3 regions of the Paenibacillus sp. FSL H8-0548 genome follow, and region 1 is predicted to be linked to each of the others. Evidence: a T-box and tRNA genes for the amino acid it is inferred to sense, from the RefSeq annotation. Region 1 holds a T-box; the other regions hold tRNA genes.
The links. The T-box of region 1 lies ahead of MHI37_RS08925 (valine--tRNA ligase). A T-box ahead of a tRNA ligase gene usually reads a tRNA of that ligase, here a tRNA-Val.
Positions count from the first base shown of each region.

Region 2: it encodes a tRNA-Val, which carries the amino acid that the T-box ahead of MHI37_RS08925 (valine--tRNA ligase) is inferred to sense. The anticodon was not compared.
Region 3: it encodes a tRNA-Val, which carries the amino acid that the T-box ahead of MHI37_RS08925 (valine--tRNA ligase) is inferred to sense. The anticodon was not compared.

Region 1 covers NZ_CP152049.1:2,113,355-2,118,397, forward strand. The annotation lists gene MHI37_RS08915 (RluA family pseudouridine synthase) at 1-977, shown strand, start outside; gene MHI37_RS08920 (LysM peptidoglycan-binding domain-containing protein) at 1,067-2,350, shown strand; T-box leader at 2,471-2,711, shown strand; gene MHI37_RS08925 (valine--tRNA ligase) at 2,769-5,043, shown strand, end outside.
Region 2 covers NZ_CP152049.1:190,552-195,594, forward strand. The annotation lists rRNA gene MHI37_RS00895 (23S ribosomal RNA) at 1-1,813, shown strand, start outside; tRNA gene MHI37_RS00900 (tRNA-Met) at 1,966-2,042, shown strand; tRNA gene MHI37_RS00905 (tRNA-Val) at 2,066-2,141, shown strand; tRNA gene MHI37_RS00910 (tRNA-Asp) at 2,177-2,253, shown strand; tRNA gene MHI37_RS00915 (tRNA-Phe) at 2,270-2,345, shown strand; tRNA gene MHI37_RS00920 (tRNA-Tyr) at 2,384-2,468, shown strand; tRNA gene MHI37_RS00925 (tRNA-Lys) at 2,487-2,562, shown strand; gene ssuE (NADPH-dependent FMN reductase) at 2,798-3,349, opposite strand; gene MHI37_RS00935 (MraY family glycosyltransferase) at 3,635-4,582, shown strand; gene MHI37_RS00940 (helix-turn-helix domain-containing protein) at 4,698-5,043, shown strand, end outside.
Region 3 covers NZ_CP152049.1:6,679,902-6,684,944, forward strand. The annotation lists gene MHI37_RS28135 (acyl-CoA dehydrogenase family protein) at 1-287, opposite strand, end outside; gene MHI37_RS28140 (TetR-like C-terminal domain-containing protein) at 585-1,175, shown strand; tRNA gene MHI37_RS28145 (tRNA-Leu) at 1,318-1,402, opposite strand; tRNA gene MHI37_RS28150 (tRNA-Leu) at 1,469-1,553, opposite strand; tRNA gene MHI37_RS28155 (tRNA-Lys) at 1,567-1,642, opposite strand; tRNA gene MHI37_RS28160 (tRNA-Gln) at 1,653-1,727, opposite strand; tRNA gene MHI37_RS28165 (tRNA-Val) at 1,737-1,812, opposite strand; tRNA gene MHI37_RS28170 (tRNA-Glu) at 1,847-1,921, opposite strand; tRNA gene MHI37_RS28175 (tRNA-Thr) at 1,964-2,039, opposite strand; tRNA gene MHI37_RS28180 (tRNA-Asn) at 2,044-2,119, opposite strand; rRNA gene MHI37_RS28185 (23S ribosomal RNA) at 2,279-5,043, opposite strand, start outside.

The sequences.
Region 1 (5,043 bases):
ATGGACAGTGGCTGGAGCTGGATTGGTTGGCTCTAGGCGCTGCTGCCTCAAACGCCATTGATCCCCATTCGGAGAAGGAGCCGGCAGCGATGCCGGAGCATGCGCAGCCGCGGGCTGGCAGTCATCCGCACCTCGTGCGGCAGTGGCTGCTGGCCCGTTCCTTATTTCCGGTAAAATGGATCAATCGTTTGTTTTCAGTAGGCGGCATTAAATGGAGCGGTGATCAGCTTCAGCTGCTAGCATTCCCTCGCATTGAGCCGAACAGCGATGCCGTATATCGCAATGCGCTGCTGCTAGCGAACAGTGAAGCGCCTGCAGTGCTGTATGAGGATGATTTTTGTATCGTGCTCGATAAGCCTGCAGGGATGGCTGTGCACGGATCGTCACCCGCACAAAGAGGGACCCTGGATGAGGCAGCAGCTAGACATTTGCTAAGCAAGGGCGACCCGCTGATTGTTCGTCATATTCATAGACTCGATGATGAAACGTCAGGTCCAGTGTTGTATGCCAAAAATGATTTGGCGCAGTGGAAGCTCGATGAAGCCATGAGAGCGAAAGTGATCGATAGACAATATGTGGCGGTTGTCCATGGACAGCTCTCCGAGCCTTCGGGAACGATAAGAGCTGCGATCGGTAAGGATCGCCACCATTCGGCAAGACGGAGAGTTACGAATAGTGGCGAGCATGCTGTCAGTCATTACGAGGTCATTGCATCAAATGGACAGCTGTCCTTAATGCGTGTAAAGCTGGAGACCGGACGAACCCATCAAATTAGAGTTCATTTGAGCCATATGGGACATCCTCTGCTTGGAGACAGCTTGTATGGCGGCGATTCTCGCTTGCTTAAGCATCAAGCACTGCATGGCGAGCGGCTGTTATTCCCTCATCCATGGACGGATGAGGGAACCGAAGTTCGCTCGCCTTGGCCGAGGTGGCTGATGCAGCTTTCAGAAAACATACAATTCGGAGCAAAATGATAGTCATGCACTTGCCAAACCTACCATATAGATAAGTAGTGAATGTAATGTTAGACCAAGCATTCAGTATGAGAGGGGAGGACTTAGGCGTGTCAGATCAAACGAATGGTTTACGCTTTGACGTATATGAACGTGTCCATTTGCCCGATGATGTTGCGGCAATTGAAGAGCTGGAGGAAATTGAGCTTGTTCCTCGTATCCAGGTCATCGATCAGGGAGATCATGCCGTGCTTAGAGGGCAGCTGCTGCTAAGCGGAATATATAGGAGTCAAAATGATTCCGAAAATTCATTGACGCTTGAGCACTGGATTCCAGTCGAGATCACGCTGCCGATGAATCGTATTTCACGTCTGGACGATATTTCGATTGACATCGACAATTTTGATGTAGACTTGTTGTCTTCCCGCACATTGAACATTACAGGTGTTCTTTCCTTGAGAGGCATTTCTGCTCAGCCTGTTCAGGAGCAGGAGGAAATCTGGAGGGAAGAGCCATTTACTGTTGTGCATCAACGGGAAGTTTACGAGGAAAGAATTTCGGAGACGTTCACCGGCCAGTATGCTAATTTTGAGCAGCCCTACATACCGGAGGTGAATGATTTTGCTGCGCAAGAGGAAATCTCTTATGCGCAGCAGCCGGAATTGTCGGAAGAGTCAGAGGCTTCGGTAACCATATCATCTGCTGGTTCCGATTCAGGCTGGTCGTCCTCACAGCTGTTCTCTTCGCCAATAGAGCAAGCTGAGGAGGAGGCTCCAGAGTTTCAGGAGGAGCGGGAAATTACGTTAGCCTCTCAGCAGACGAGTGACGATGGCTGGCTGGTAACTTCCTCAGAAGTGGCGGGCGCAGAACCTGAATTTTTACCGAATGATGATGCAGTCACGGATTTCGAGCAAGCTAACGAGCAGGAACGCTCTAAGCTGGAAACAAACACAGCGTCATTTGATCCATTGGCAGAGTCGGTGCTGACGCAGAAGGCAGAACCTGAGCAGCAGGAAATTCGTGTGGCATTATCAGGCAAGCAGCCACAGGAAAGCTCAGAACAGGCGGCGGATGTCGGTATTCTTACCCTTCTTCAGACGAGCAGGCGGGAGCAAGCTGCCCGTCAGGCAGCTGAAGAGGTCGTCGCTAAGCAGCGAGCTGATGAGGAAGCTAAGGTGCAGCTGCCGAGTGATGAAATCGAATGGAAAAATTTATTTTTAGGCAAACGCTCCGAGGATTCGGAATTTCGGAAAATTCGAGTGTGCATCGTGCAGCGCGAAGAGACTCTTGATGTTATCGCCTCGCGTTACAGCTTGAATCCAAGAGAGATACTCATTTATAACCGTTTGGATGATTCTGGTGTATCGGAAGGACAGCTTTTATATATCCCATAGTAATCATCCTTAATGAAAATGCCCTTGTTGCTCATAAATTTGAGTGATAGGGGCATTTGTTGTGCTGGTTTAGTTGACTCAGACCAGTAACAAAGGTATGATTAAAGCTATATATGCGTTATAACGACGTTGAAGGGGAATAGTATGCAGCAAAGCCTTCAGAGAGTGGAACCGTTACGCTGAGAGGTTCCGCAGGAAGTGACTGCTACGAGTCGCCCCAGAGTTGCCTGAGCCAAGTAGGAGCAACCAGTGCTCTACCGAAGTCAGGCCGGCCACAGCCGTTATCTGTTTGAGTGTCATGCGAAGCTTTTTCGCGTGAAACAAAGGTGGTACCACGGAAGCTAAACCTTTCGTCCTTTATGATAAGGGCGATAGGTTTTTTTTGTTTTTGTAGATCGATTTATGGAGGATGGAACGAATGTCAGAAAATCAAACGACAACTGCAATGCCAACAACCTATGATCCGAAGGCAGCCGAGCAGAAATGGTACGATTACTGGATGCAGGGTAAATTTTTTGAAGCGGGCAAACGCCCTGAAGCGGAGACGTATACGATTGTTATTCCGCCACCTAACGTGACCGGAATGCTGCATATCGGGCATGCGTTAGATTTTACCTTACAGGATATATTGATTCGGACGAAGCGGATGCAGGGCTTTGATGCGCTCTGGCTGCCCGGAACAGACCATGCGGGTATTGCAACTCAGACAAGAGTTGAACAGAAGCTCCGTGAGCAAGGCATTTCTCGTTATGATTTAGGACGTGAAGCTTTTCTTGAAAAGGTATGGGAGTGGAAAGAGGAATACGCGGATACCATTCGCGGACAATGGGCGAAGATGGGCCTTTCCCTAGATTATTCGAGAGAGCGCTTTACGCTCGATGAAGGTCTGTCCAAGGCTGTTCGCGAAGTATTCGTTCGTCTCTATGAGAAGGGGCTTATTTATCGCGGCAAAAAAATTATTAACTGGGATCCAGCAGCACGCACAGCCCTGTCGGATATTGAGGTGGAGCACAAAGAGGTTAACGGCCATTTGTATCATCTGAAATATCCGCTTAAAGATGGCTCAGGCTCTATTACGGTAGCCACAACTCGTCCCGAAACGATGCTAGGCGATTCTGCTGTAGCTGTTCATCCAGAAGACGATCGTTATAAGCATTTAATTGGAAAATTTATCGTGCTTCCGATTATTGGACGTGAAATTCCGATTATTGCCGATGAATATGTCGATAAGGAATTTGGCTCGGGCGCTGTAAAAATTACACCGGCGCATGATCCGAATGACTTTGAGGTTGGCGAGCGTCACAGTCTGCCGCAAATTATTGTCATGGATGAGACCGGCACGATGAACGCAGAGGCAGGCCCGTATCAAGGCTTGGACCGCTTCGACTGCCGGAAGCAGCTCGTTTTGGATCTGCAGGAGCAGGGCGTTTGTGTTGAAATCGAGGATCATGTGCATCAGGTTGGCCATAGCGAGCGCAGCGGCGCTGTCGTTGAGCCCTATTTGTCAACGCAATGGTTCGTTGCAATGAAACCTCTTGCAGAAGCGGCAATCGCAGCCCAGAAGGCAGGCAAGGGCGTTAACTTCGTACCGGAACGGTTCGAGAAAATATATATGCACTGGATTGAAAATGTTCGCGATTGGTGTATTTCCAGGCAGCTATGGTGGGGACACCGCATTCCTGCGTGGTATGACGAGGCGACAGGAGAGATGCATGTCTCCCGCGAGGATATGGCAGGCGATCACCTTAGTCAAGATAATGATGTTCTAGATACATGGTTCAGCTCCGCCCTATGGCCGTTCTCGACACTTGGCTGGCCGGATGAAACCGAGGACTTGAAACGCTTTTATCCAACAGATGTGCTCGTAACGGGCTACGATATTATTTACTTCTGGGTTGCTCGGATGATCTTTACCGCACTTGAGTTCACGGAGCAGCCGCCGTTCAAGGATGTACTGATTCACGGACTTGTACGTGATTCCGAAGGACAAAAAATGTCAAAATCGAAGGGCAACGGCGTCGATCCTCTTGAAGTAATTGAGAAGTACGGCGCAGATGCGATGCGTTATATGATTTCGACAAGCAGTACGCCAGGTCAGGATTTGCGTTTCCGCTGGGAGAAGGTTGAGCAAGCTCGCAACTTTGCGAACAAAATTTGGAATGCGTCGCGCTTTGCGCTAATGAATTTAGAAGGCGTGAAAGCTGAGGATATTGACATTACCGTTAACCTCAGCACCGCAGACCGCTGGATTTTGCATCGTTTGAATGAAACGGTTCGTGAAGTCACTCGTCAGATCGACAGCTACGAGTTTGGTGAGACTGGACGATCATTGTATAATTTCATTTGGGATGATCTGTGTGATTGGTACATCGAATTCGCGAAGCTCAGTCTGTACAATACAGAGGATGAAGCTGCGAAGAAGGCGACGCAGTCGGTGCTTGCTTACGTATTGGATCGTACACAGCGGCTGATCCACCCGTTCATGCCTTATATCAGTGAAGAAATTTGGCAGCATTTGCCGCATGTTGGCGATACGATCACATTAGCGGAATGGCCGGTATACGATGCTGCGCTTGAAGCTCCTGATGCTGTGAAAGAAATGGAGCTCCTCATGGAGATGATCCGCGCAGTGCGCAATATTCGTGCGGAAGTAAACGTGCCGATGAGCAAAAAAATCGAGATGCAAATTAAGC
Region 2 (5,043 bases), 1.9 Mb from region 1:
AAGCAGCCATCATTTAAAGAGTGCGTAATAGCTCACTGGTCGAGTGACTCTGCGCCGAAAATGTAACGGGGCTAAACACACCACCGAAGCTATGACATGTACCTTAGGGTACTTGGGTAGGGGAGCGTTGAATACGGATTGAAGTTGGACCGTGAGGACTGGTGGACTGTATTCAAGTGAGAATGCCGGTATGAGTAACGAAAAGACAAGTGAGAATCTTGTCCGCCGAAAGCCTAAGGGTTCCTGAGGAAGGCTCGTCCTCTCAGGGTAAGTCGGGACCTAACGCGAGGCCGAAAGGCGTAGTGGATGGACAACAGGTTGAAATTCCTGTACCACCGAAGATTGTTTGAGCAATGGGGTGACACAGAAGGGCAGTGACGCGGACTGATGGAATAGTCCGTCTAAGCAGTGAGGCTAGTGTGTAGGCAAATCCGCACACTATTAGGCTGGGCTGTGATGGGGAGCGAAAATTACAGTAGCGAAGGTCATGTACTCCGGCTGTCAAGAAAAGCCTCTAGTGAGATCTAGGTGCCCGTACCGCAAACCGACACAGGTAGGCGAGCAGAGTATGCTAAGGCGCGCGGAAGAACTCTCGTTAAGGAACTCGGCAAAATGACCTCGTAACTTCGGGAGAAGAGGTGCCTCGGTAGGGTGAATAGCCCGAGGGGGCCGCAGTGAAAAGGCCCAAGCGACTGTTTAGCAAAAACACAGGTCTGTGCGAAGCCGTAAGGCGAAGTATACGGGCTGACGCCTGCCCGGTGCTGGAAGGTTAAGGGGAGCGGTTAGGGGTAACCCGAAGCTGTGAACCGAAGCCCCAGTAAACGGCGGCCGTAACTATAACGGTCCTAAGGTAGCGAAATTCCTTGTCAGGTAAATTCTGACCCGCACGAATGGCGTAACGACTTGGGCGCTGTCTCAACGAGAGATCCGGTGAAATTTTAATACCTGTGAAGATGCAGGTTACCCGCGACAAGACGGAAAGACCCCATGGAGCTTTACTGTAACTTGATATTGAACTTTGGTACGATCTGTACAGGATAGGTGGGAGCCTACGAAGCATGAGCGCCAGCTTGTGTGGAGGCACCGTTGGGATACCACCCTGATCGTATCGGAGTTCTAACCTAGAACCGTGAAACCGGTTCGGGGACCGTGTCAGGTGGACAGTTTGACTGGGGCGGTCGCCTCCTAAAATGTAACGGAGGCGCCCAAAGGTTCCCTCAGAATGGTTGGAAATCATTCGCAGAGTGCAAAGGCATAAGGGAGCTTGACTGCGAGACCTACAAGTCGAGCAGGGACGAAAGTCGGGCTTAGTGATCCGGTGGTACCGAATGGAAGGGCCATCGCTCAACGGATAAAAGCTACCCTGGGGATAACAGGCTTATCTCCCCCAAGAGTCCACATCGACGGGGAGGTTTGGCACCTCGATGTCGGCTCATCGCATCCTGGGGCTGAAGTAGGTCCCAAGGGTTGGGCTGTTCGCCCATTAAAGCGGTACGCGAGCTGGGTTCAGAACGTCGTGAGACAGTTCGGTCCCTATCTGTCGCGGGCGCAGGAAATTTGAGAGGAGCTGTCCTTAGTACGAGAGGACCGGGATGGACGTACCGCTGGTGTACCAGTTGTTCCGCCAGGAGCACCGCTGGGTAGCCAAGTACGGACGGGATAAGCGCTGAAAGCATCTAAGCGCGAAGCCCCCCTCAAGATGAGATTTCCCAGTATGTAAGACCCCTTGAAGACGACGAGGTTGATAGGTTCGGGGTGGAAGCACAGCAATGTGTGTAGCTGACGAATACTAATCGGTCGAGGGCTTATCCTAAACACGTTTACTGTGACCCATACATCCAGTAGACAGCAGCAGAACAGGTTTTCAGCAAACCTAACTTTCGTATCCAGTTTTCAGGGCGTAATGTTCTGACTTTGCTAGCGTCCCCGAACGCTGCAAACGACAACTATTCGGGGGACAAGCGTGGCGGTGTAGCTCAGCTGGCTAGAGCGTACGGTTCATACCCGTGAGGTCGGGGGTTCGATCCCCTTCGCCGCTACCATTACCTTTTTTAGTGAAATATCTGGAGGATTAGCTCAGCTGGGAGAGCATCTGCCTTACAAGCAGAGGGTCGGCGGTTCGATCCCGTCATCCTCCACCATTATTTACTTATTCGGTATTTAACCGAATCCACTTGGAGCTGTGGTGTAGTGGCCCAACATGCCTGCCTGTCACGCAGGAGACCGCGGGTTCGAATCCCGTCAGCTCCGCCATTTTTCTTTAAAGTAAGGCTCGGTAGCTCAGTCGGTAGAGCAGAGGACTGAAAATCCTCGTGTCGGCGGTTCGATTCCGTCCCGAGCCACCACTTTATTTTTCGTTGCGACGGAAAATAAGTAATAGTATGGAGGATTAGTGAAGTGGCTAAACACGGCAGACTGTAAATCTGCTCTCTCTGAGTTCGGTGGTTCGAATCCATCATCCTCCACCATTTCCTTTTTTACATCAAGAGCCATTAGCTCAGTTGGTAGAGCACCTGACTTTTAATCAGGGTGTCGTAGGTTCGAATCCTACATGGCTCACCATTTTTTGAATATAATATGTAATTGTAGCTGATGATCTAGTGATCTTCGGTTTTTTTGATTTTATAGGCTTCAAAAAAGGAGCGATCTCCATAAGGCATTATGCCTTATGGAGATCGCTCCTTTTCTTTAAAATATAGGAAAGCATATCATTTCTCCATACTAACTCTATATTTCTGGGAATGAAACGCGCTGGGGCCGCCAAAGGACGGCGACAGCCGTTTCACCTTGTTTAAAATTATTTTGCTCGGAGTGAAAGCTCGCTTATAAGCTCGTTAACTGTTTCTGATAGTCGGAATGTGAGGTCCTCGCTTAATTCAAATACGGGCGCTTCGTTCGGCTCCTGTGTACGATTAATTTGAGAATCTACAGCATAAACGCCGCTAACGAATAGTTTAGCACCCATGGATGCCAGTACCGGTTTAAGGGAATAATCGATGGATAACAAATGGGCAATTGTACCGCCAATAAATAGAGGAGCAATAATTTTGCCATCAAGCCCTTTTTGCGGAAGCAAATCCAAAAATGTTTTCAATACGCCTGTAAAGGAGGCTTTGTAGACAGGGCTAGCAATAATGACTGCATCCGCTTCTTCGACTAACTTATTAGCTTCTACAATTGCTGGACTGCCAAATTGTGCATGAATGAGATCTTCCGCTGGTAAAGCGACGACGGTAATGACATTGACGGAATGAGCCTTCTCTATTAATTGCTGCTCTACATATTGTGTAATTCCATTTAGGCGTGATGAAGCGTTCGGACTACCTGAGATGATAACGATTTTGGTCATGTGCAGCACTCCTCTTTCACATTTAAATAGTAGTTTAAATATACATTATTCCGATAAATAAACTTTGATTAAATCCTACCATAAATAGGGCATTTTGGTCAAACGGGTTTTGATCGTTTCTTGAAATATAGGAAAGTATGACATTTCTTCATACTTTCCTATATTTCTGGGAATGAAAGGCGCTGGTGCCACCAAAGGACGGCGATAGCCGTTTCACCTTGTATTTTATCGATTTAAGGGAACAATGTATACATACAGAAAAATATACAAAAAGGGGTAGCTGCAATGGTATACGGTTTAGCAGCATTAATCAGCTTTGCGATTGTATTTGCAAGTGTGCCACCGCTTCGGATGCTTGCTTTGCACCTTGGTTTTGTAGATCGTCCCAATCATAGAAAAATTCATAATGAGCCGATACCTCTAATGGGAGGAGCGGCTATTTTTGTTGGCTGTGTCATTACGATGTTTATTTTTATCGGGTTCACACCTTTGACTTGGACGATAGTGACGGGAGGGACGGTACTCGTCATTATCGGGCTAATAGATGACGGCACAAAGGCGAAGGGAAAGGATTTTCCTGTGTGGCCTCGCCTCATTCTTTATATCGCGACTGCTTCTATACCGAGTATGTTTCATATTAGTATCGCAGGAATAACAAATCCGGTTACAAATCAGTTTATTTGGTTTCCAGACTGGTTCTCGTGGCTTACGACGATGCTATGGGTGTTTGGGTTAATTAATATGATCAATTTTATAGACGGGGTGGATGGGCTCGCATCAGGAGTTTGTACGCTTTCCGCGCTTACGCTATTAACTTTAGCGCTGATTAAAGGACAATCCAGCACAGCCATTCTTGCGGTTATTGTAGCAGGTGTTTCTTTTGGATTCCTGGTACATAATTTTTATCCGGCGCGAATTTTTATGGGAGATGCTGGTGCGACCTTTTTAGGCTTTACGCTGGCCGTTATTGCAGTAGCTGGAACATCCAAAAGAGCTACGTTTATTTCACTGCTTGTTCCGCTGCTTGCACTTGGGCTGCCTATATTCGATACAGCTTATGTGATGCTGCGCAGATTAATCAGCGGGAAGAGCCTGCACCGAGCAGACAAGCTGCACACACATCATATATTGATGAAATGGGGTTTGAGTCAAGTACAAACGGTATCGTTTCTATACCTCATTGCCGCTTTGTTTGCGCTGCTGTCGATCATTCTTTTACTAGTGATAAGCTGAATTCGATGGTCGCATGTGGTACAATGACGAGAAAAAGCGTTATTCATCTTAGAAGTGGAAATAAGCTTTTTAACTTATTCAACCGCTGACGCTTGAGGAGATTGGAGATAGAGAAATGAGCAAGACAGACTGGTTGAAGCCACTGCAGCACATTTTGAATTGTCCGGTACATGCTGTTTCGAAATCAATAGCGGAGTGGAGTGAGTTAGTCAGCACTGCCGAAAAGGTATGGCTAGGCGAACATACAACAGCGTCTCCTATGGAAGGCCAAAGGGTAGAAAAAGAAGGAAATACATGGATTATTATTTCATTCAATGAATATGAAGTAGACGTATTGGAAATTGAAAGCAAATCGCTTAATGAGACTGAAAAAGAATTGATAAGCTGGACGCTGCAGCTTCATGCTGGCGCTAAGGAAAACAAATTATCGACGCTCTCCGAAACAGAGAGACATGCCCTAA
Region 3 (5,043 bases), 2.8 Mb from region 1:
ACGTTCAGACAATGAAAACCATATAAATGAGCGATGGAAGTGTCTGCTTTTGCAAATTCCCTGACCACCCGCAATATGACTGACCACGGTTGCTCTTCCCCGCCATATTTTTTGAGTATGGGTAATTTAAGCAAGCCGCTTTCTTTAATCCATTGAATCTGCTGATGCGGCGCACCTCCCACACGATCACGCTCAGCCGCATCCTGAGCAAATATATCTGCGAGTTCAATAGCTTTGCTTATATAAGGATTTGTGGCTGGAACTGCGAATTGATCCACAAATGGCATCGTATTTTCCTCCTAAATCTATTTTATGTATTCCTATGAACATGCTTGGGTTTGTGCTATCATTATATCAATTCAAAATCCAGACACAACCATCAAAATATCAAATTCTGTTGTTTAAAGTGTAAAATATACCATTTATGTTGGTTATTTATTTCATGTTCAACATGATTACTTTAATCGTCTGGCTTGATATGAAAGGATTTTCCTGATAATACCTCAAAACATCACTATTTTATTTTATGATGGATATCCGACATTATCTTTGATTATGCAGCTTTGACTAGAGAGGAGTTAAAAATGGAAGATAGGAGAGTAACTCGAACGCGTCTTATTTTAGAAGAGGCCTTGCTGTACTTGCTGGAGAGCAAAACCATTGAGGAAATTACCATATTGAATATTACGGAGCAAGCGAACGTTAACCGTTCGACGTTTTATGCCCACTATCAAGATAAGGATACCTTTTTGGAGAGAATGATCGGAGATAATCTAACGATGCTCACCGAATCCTTGCGACCAGAAATCGGTAAACTTGTTCTGCTCCCTAATAAGGCGGATGCCGCCGATCCTTTGCTCGTTGCTTTATTTCAATATCTCATGGAGCATGAAAAGTTTTTCCGTTTAATGTTCAAGCACAGCTTGCCCGAATTTAACCGAAAACTGCACGACATTATTCGCGAGAGCATGTATCAGAGGATCATCAGCCTGGATATGGAGCAAAGGCTTCTGGTTCAAATGGATATTCTGCTCGATTACACGGTGCTTGCGCTAATCGGCATCATCCGACACTGGTTTAGCAATAACATGGTCTACTCTTCCTTCTTCATGGCGCTGCAGCTCTCCCGGATTGCTGACCTAGGTATCAACAAATCGATGGGCGTTACGGAGTAGCCCTATTCCAACAACACAAAAACAGCCAGGCAGATCCTATGATCTGCCTGGCTGTTTGCTATCCGGTGCTTACTTTACCAACTTAAGCGTATAAAAAAAAGCTTCCAAGATCAACTGATCCTGAAAGCTGTGTTTAAAAGTATGGTGCGCGTAGAGGGACTTGAACCCCCACGTCGTGAAACGCCAGATCCTAAGTCTGGTGCGTCTGCCAATTCCGCCATACGCGCATAAAAAGTAAAAAGCTTTAATAGTTCAGTTGACTTACTGAACGTTTCCTTATTAAGGGATAAATATGGTGCGCGTGGAGGGACTTGAACCCCCACGTCGTGAAACGCCAGATCCTAAGTCTGGTGCGTCTGCCAATTCCGCCACACGCGCAAGTTATAAAAAATGGTGAGTCATGTAGGATTCGAACCTACGACACCCTGATTAAAAGTCAGGTGCTCTACCAACTGAGCTAATGACTCATAGTTAAAATGGCTGGGGATTCAGGGATCGAACCTGAGAATGACGGAGTCAAAGTCCGTTGCCTTACCGCTTGGCTAATCCCCAAGAGCGATATGGTGGACGCTGACGGGATCGAACCGCCGACCCTCTGCTTGTAAGGCAGATGCTCTCCCAGCTGAGCTAAGCGTCCAAATGTAAAGGCGCCTTTAGTAAGAAAAGGTAATTGGTGACCCGTAGGGGACTCGAACCCCTGTTACCTCCGTGAAAGGGAGGTGTCTTAACCACTTGACCAACGGGCCATGCTGAAATTAAAGCTTGTACACATTTAGTTGAAAGTAATCTGGAGCTCTCAACCGGATTCGAACCGGTGACCTCATCCTTACCATGGATGCACTCTACCTACTGAGCTATGAGAGCATAATGGCTCCCCGAACAGGACTCGAACCTGTGACAACTCGATTAACAGTCGAGTGCTCTACCAACTGAGCTATCAGGGAACATTGCTATTTGCGTTGAAATGTCTCCAAGAGCTTCAACTGCAAAAGAGGCACGGTTGAAAACCAGGGTATTGCGCCCTGAAAACTGGATACGAAAGGTAGGTTTGCTGAACCTTTATGCTGCTGTCTACCGGATGTATGGGTCCGAGTAAACGTGTTTAGGATAAGCCCTCGACCGATTAGTATTCGTCAGCTACACACATTGCTGTGCTTCCACCCCGAACCTATCAACCTCGTCGTCTTCAAGGGGTCTTACATACTGGGAAATCTCATCTTGAGGGGGGCTTCGCGCTTAGATGCTTTCAGCGCTTATCCCGTCCGTACTTGGCTACCCAGCGGTGCTCCTGGCGGAACAACTGGTACACCAGCGGTACGTCCATCCCGGTCCTCTCGTACTAAGGACAGCTCCTCTCAAATTTCCTGCGCCCGCGACAGATAGGGACCGAACTGTCTCACGACGTTCTGAACCCAGCTCGCGTACCGCTTTAATGGGCGAACAGCCCAACCCTTGGGACCTACTTCAGCCCCAGGATGCGATGAGCCGACATCGAGGTGCCAAACCTCCCCGTCGATGTGGACTCTTGGGGGAGATAAGCCTGTTATCCCCAGGGTAGCTTTTATCCGTTGAGCGATGGCCCTTCCATTCGGTACCACCGGATCACTAAGCCCGACTTTCGTCCCTGCTCGACTTGTAGGTCTCGCAGTCAAGCTCCCTTATGCCTTTGCACTCTGCGAATGATTTCCAACCATTCTGAGGGAACCTTTGGGCGCCTCCGTTACATTTTAGGAGGCGACCGCCCCAGTCAAACTGTCCACCTGACACGGTCCCCGAACCGGTTTCACGGTTCTAGGTTAGAACTCCGATACGATCAGGGTGGTATCCCAACGGTGCCTCCACACAAGCTGGCGCTCATGCTTCGTAGGCTCCCACCTATCCTGTACAGATCGTACCAAAGTTCAATATCAAGTTACAGTAAAGCTCCATGGGGTCTTTCCGTCTTGTCGCGGGTAACCTGCATCTTCACAGGTATTAAAATTTCACCGGATCTCTCGTTGAGACAGCGCCCAAGTCGTTACGCCATTCGTGCGGGTCAGAATTTACCTGACAAGGAATTTCGCTACCTTAGGACCGTTATAGTTACGGCCGCCGTTTACTGGGGCTTCGGTTCACAGCTTCGGGTTACCCCTAACCGCTCCCCTTAACCTTCCAGCACCGGGCAGGCGTCAGCCCGTATACTTCGCCTTACGGCTTCGCACAGACCTGTGTTTTTGCTAAACAGTCGCTTGGGCCTTTTCACTGCGGCCCCCTCGGGCTATTCACCCTACCGAGGCACCTCTTCTCCCGAAGTTACGAGGTCATTTTGCCGAGTTCCTTAACGAGAGTTCTTCCGCGCGCCTTAGCATACTCTGCTCGCCTACCTGTGTCGGTTTGCGGTACGGGCACCTAGATCTCACTAGAGGCTTTTCTTGACAGCCGGAGTACATGACCTTCGCTACTGTAATTTTCGCTCCCCATCACAGCCCAGCCTTATAGTGTGCGGATTTGCCTACACACCAGCCTCACTGCTTAGACGGACTATTCCATCAGTCCGCGTCACTGCCCTTCTGTGTCACCCCATTGCTCAAACAATCTTCGGTGGTACAGGAATTTCAACCTGTTGTCCATCCACTACGCCTTTCGGCCTCGCGTTAGGTCCCGACTTACCCTGAGAGGACGAGCCTTCCTCAGGAACCCTTAGGCTTTCGGCGGACAAGATTCTCACTTGTCTTTTCGTTACTCATACCGGCATTCTCACTTGAATACAGTCCACCAGTCCTCACGGTCCAACTTCAATCCGTATTCAACGCTCCCCTACCCAAGTACCATATAGGCACATGTCATAGCTTCGGTGGTGTGTTTAGCCCCGTTACATTTTCGGCGCAGAGTCACTCGACCAGTGAGCTATTACGCACTCTTTAAATGATGGCTGCTTCTAAGCCAACATCCTGGTTGTCTTTGCAACTCCACATCCTTTCCCACTTAACACACACTTGGGGACCTTAGCTGATGATCTGGGCTGTTTCCCTCTTGACAATGGATCTTAGCACTCACTGTCTGACTCCCGAGTAGCACGTCTATGGCATTCGGAGTTTGACTGGACTTGGTAACCCTTGGCGGGCCCCGCACCCAATCAGTGCTCTACCTCCACGACGCTCATTCCTCGAGGCTAGCCCTAAAGCTATTTCGGGGAGAACCAGCTATCTCCGAGTTCGATTGGAATTTCTCCGCTACCCCCACCTCATCCCCGCACTTTTCAACGTGCGTGGGTTCGGGCCTCCAGTGCGTGTTACCGCACCTTCACCCTGGACAGGGGTAGATCACACGGTTTCGGGTCTACGACCACGTACTTATTCGCCCTATTCAGACTCGCTTTCGCTACGGCTCCGTCTTCCCGACTTAACCTTGCACGTGATCGTAACTCGCCGGTTCATTCTACAAAAGGCACGCCATCACCCATTTAACGGGCTCTGACTTTTTGTAAGCGCACGGTTTCAGGTTCTTTTTCACTCCGCTTCCGCGGTGCTTTTCACCTTTCCCTCACGGTACTGCTTCACTATCGGTCACCAGGGAGTATTTAGCCTTGGCAGATGGTCCTGCCGGATTCCGACGGGGTTTCTCGTGTCCCGCCGTACTCAGGATCCGTCTCGGAGAGTGCTTGCTTTCGGTTACAGGGCTTTTACCTGCTCTGGCGGGCCTTTCCAGACCTCTTCGCCTACCAAACACCTTTGTAACTCCATGTGAGACGTCCTACAACCCCAAGGAGCAAGCTCCTTGGTTTGGGCTAATCCGCGTTCGCTCGCCGCTACTGACGGAATCACTATTGTTTTCTCTTCCTCAGGGTACTTAGATGTTTCAGTTCCCCTGGTATGCCTCTATCCAACCT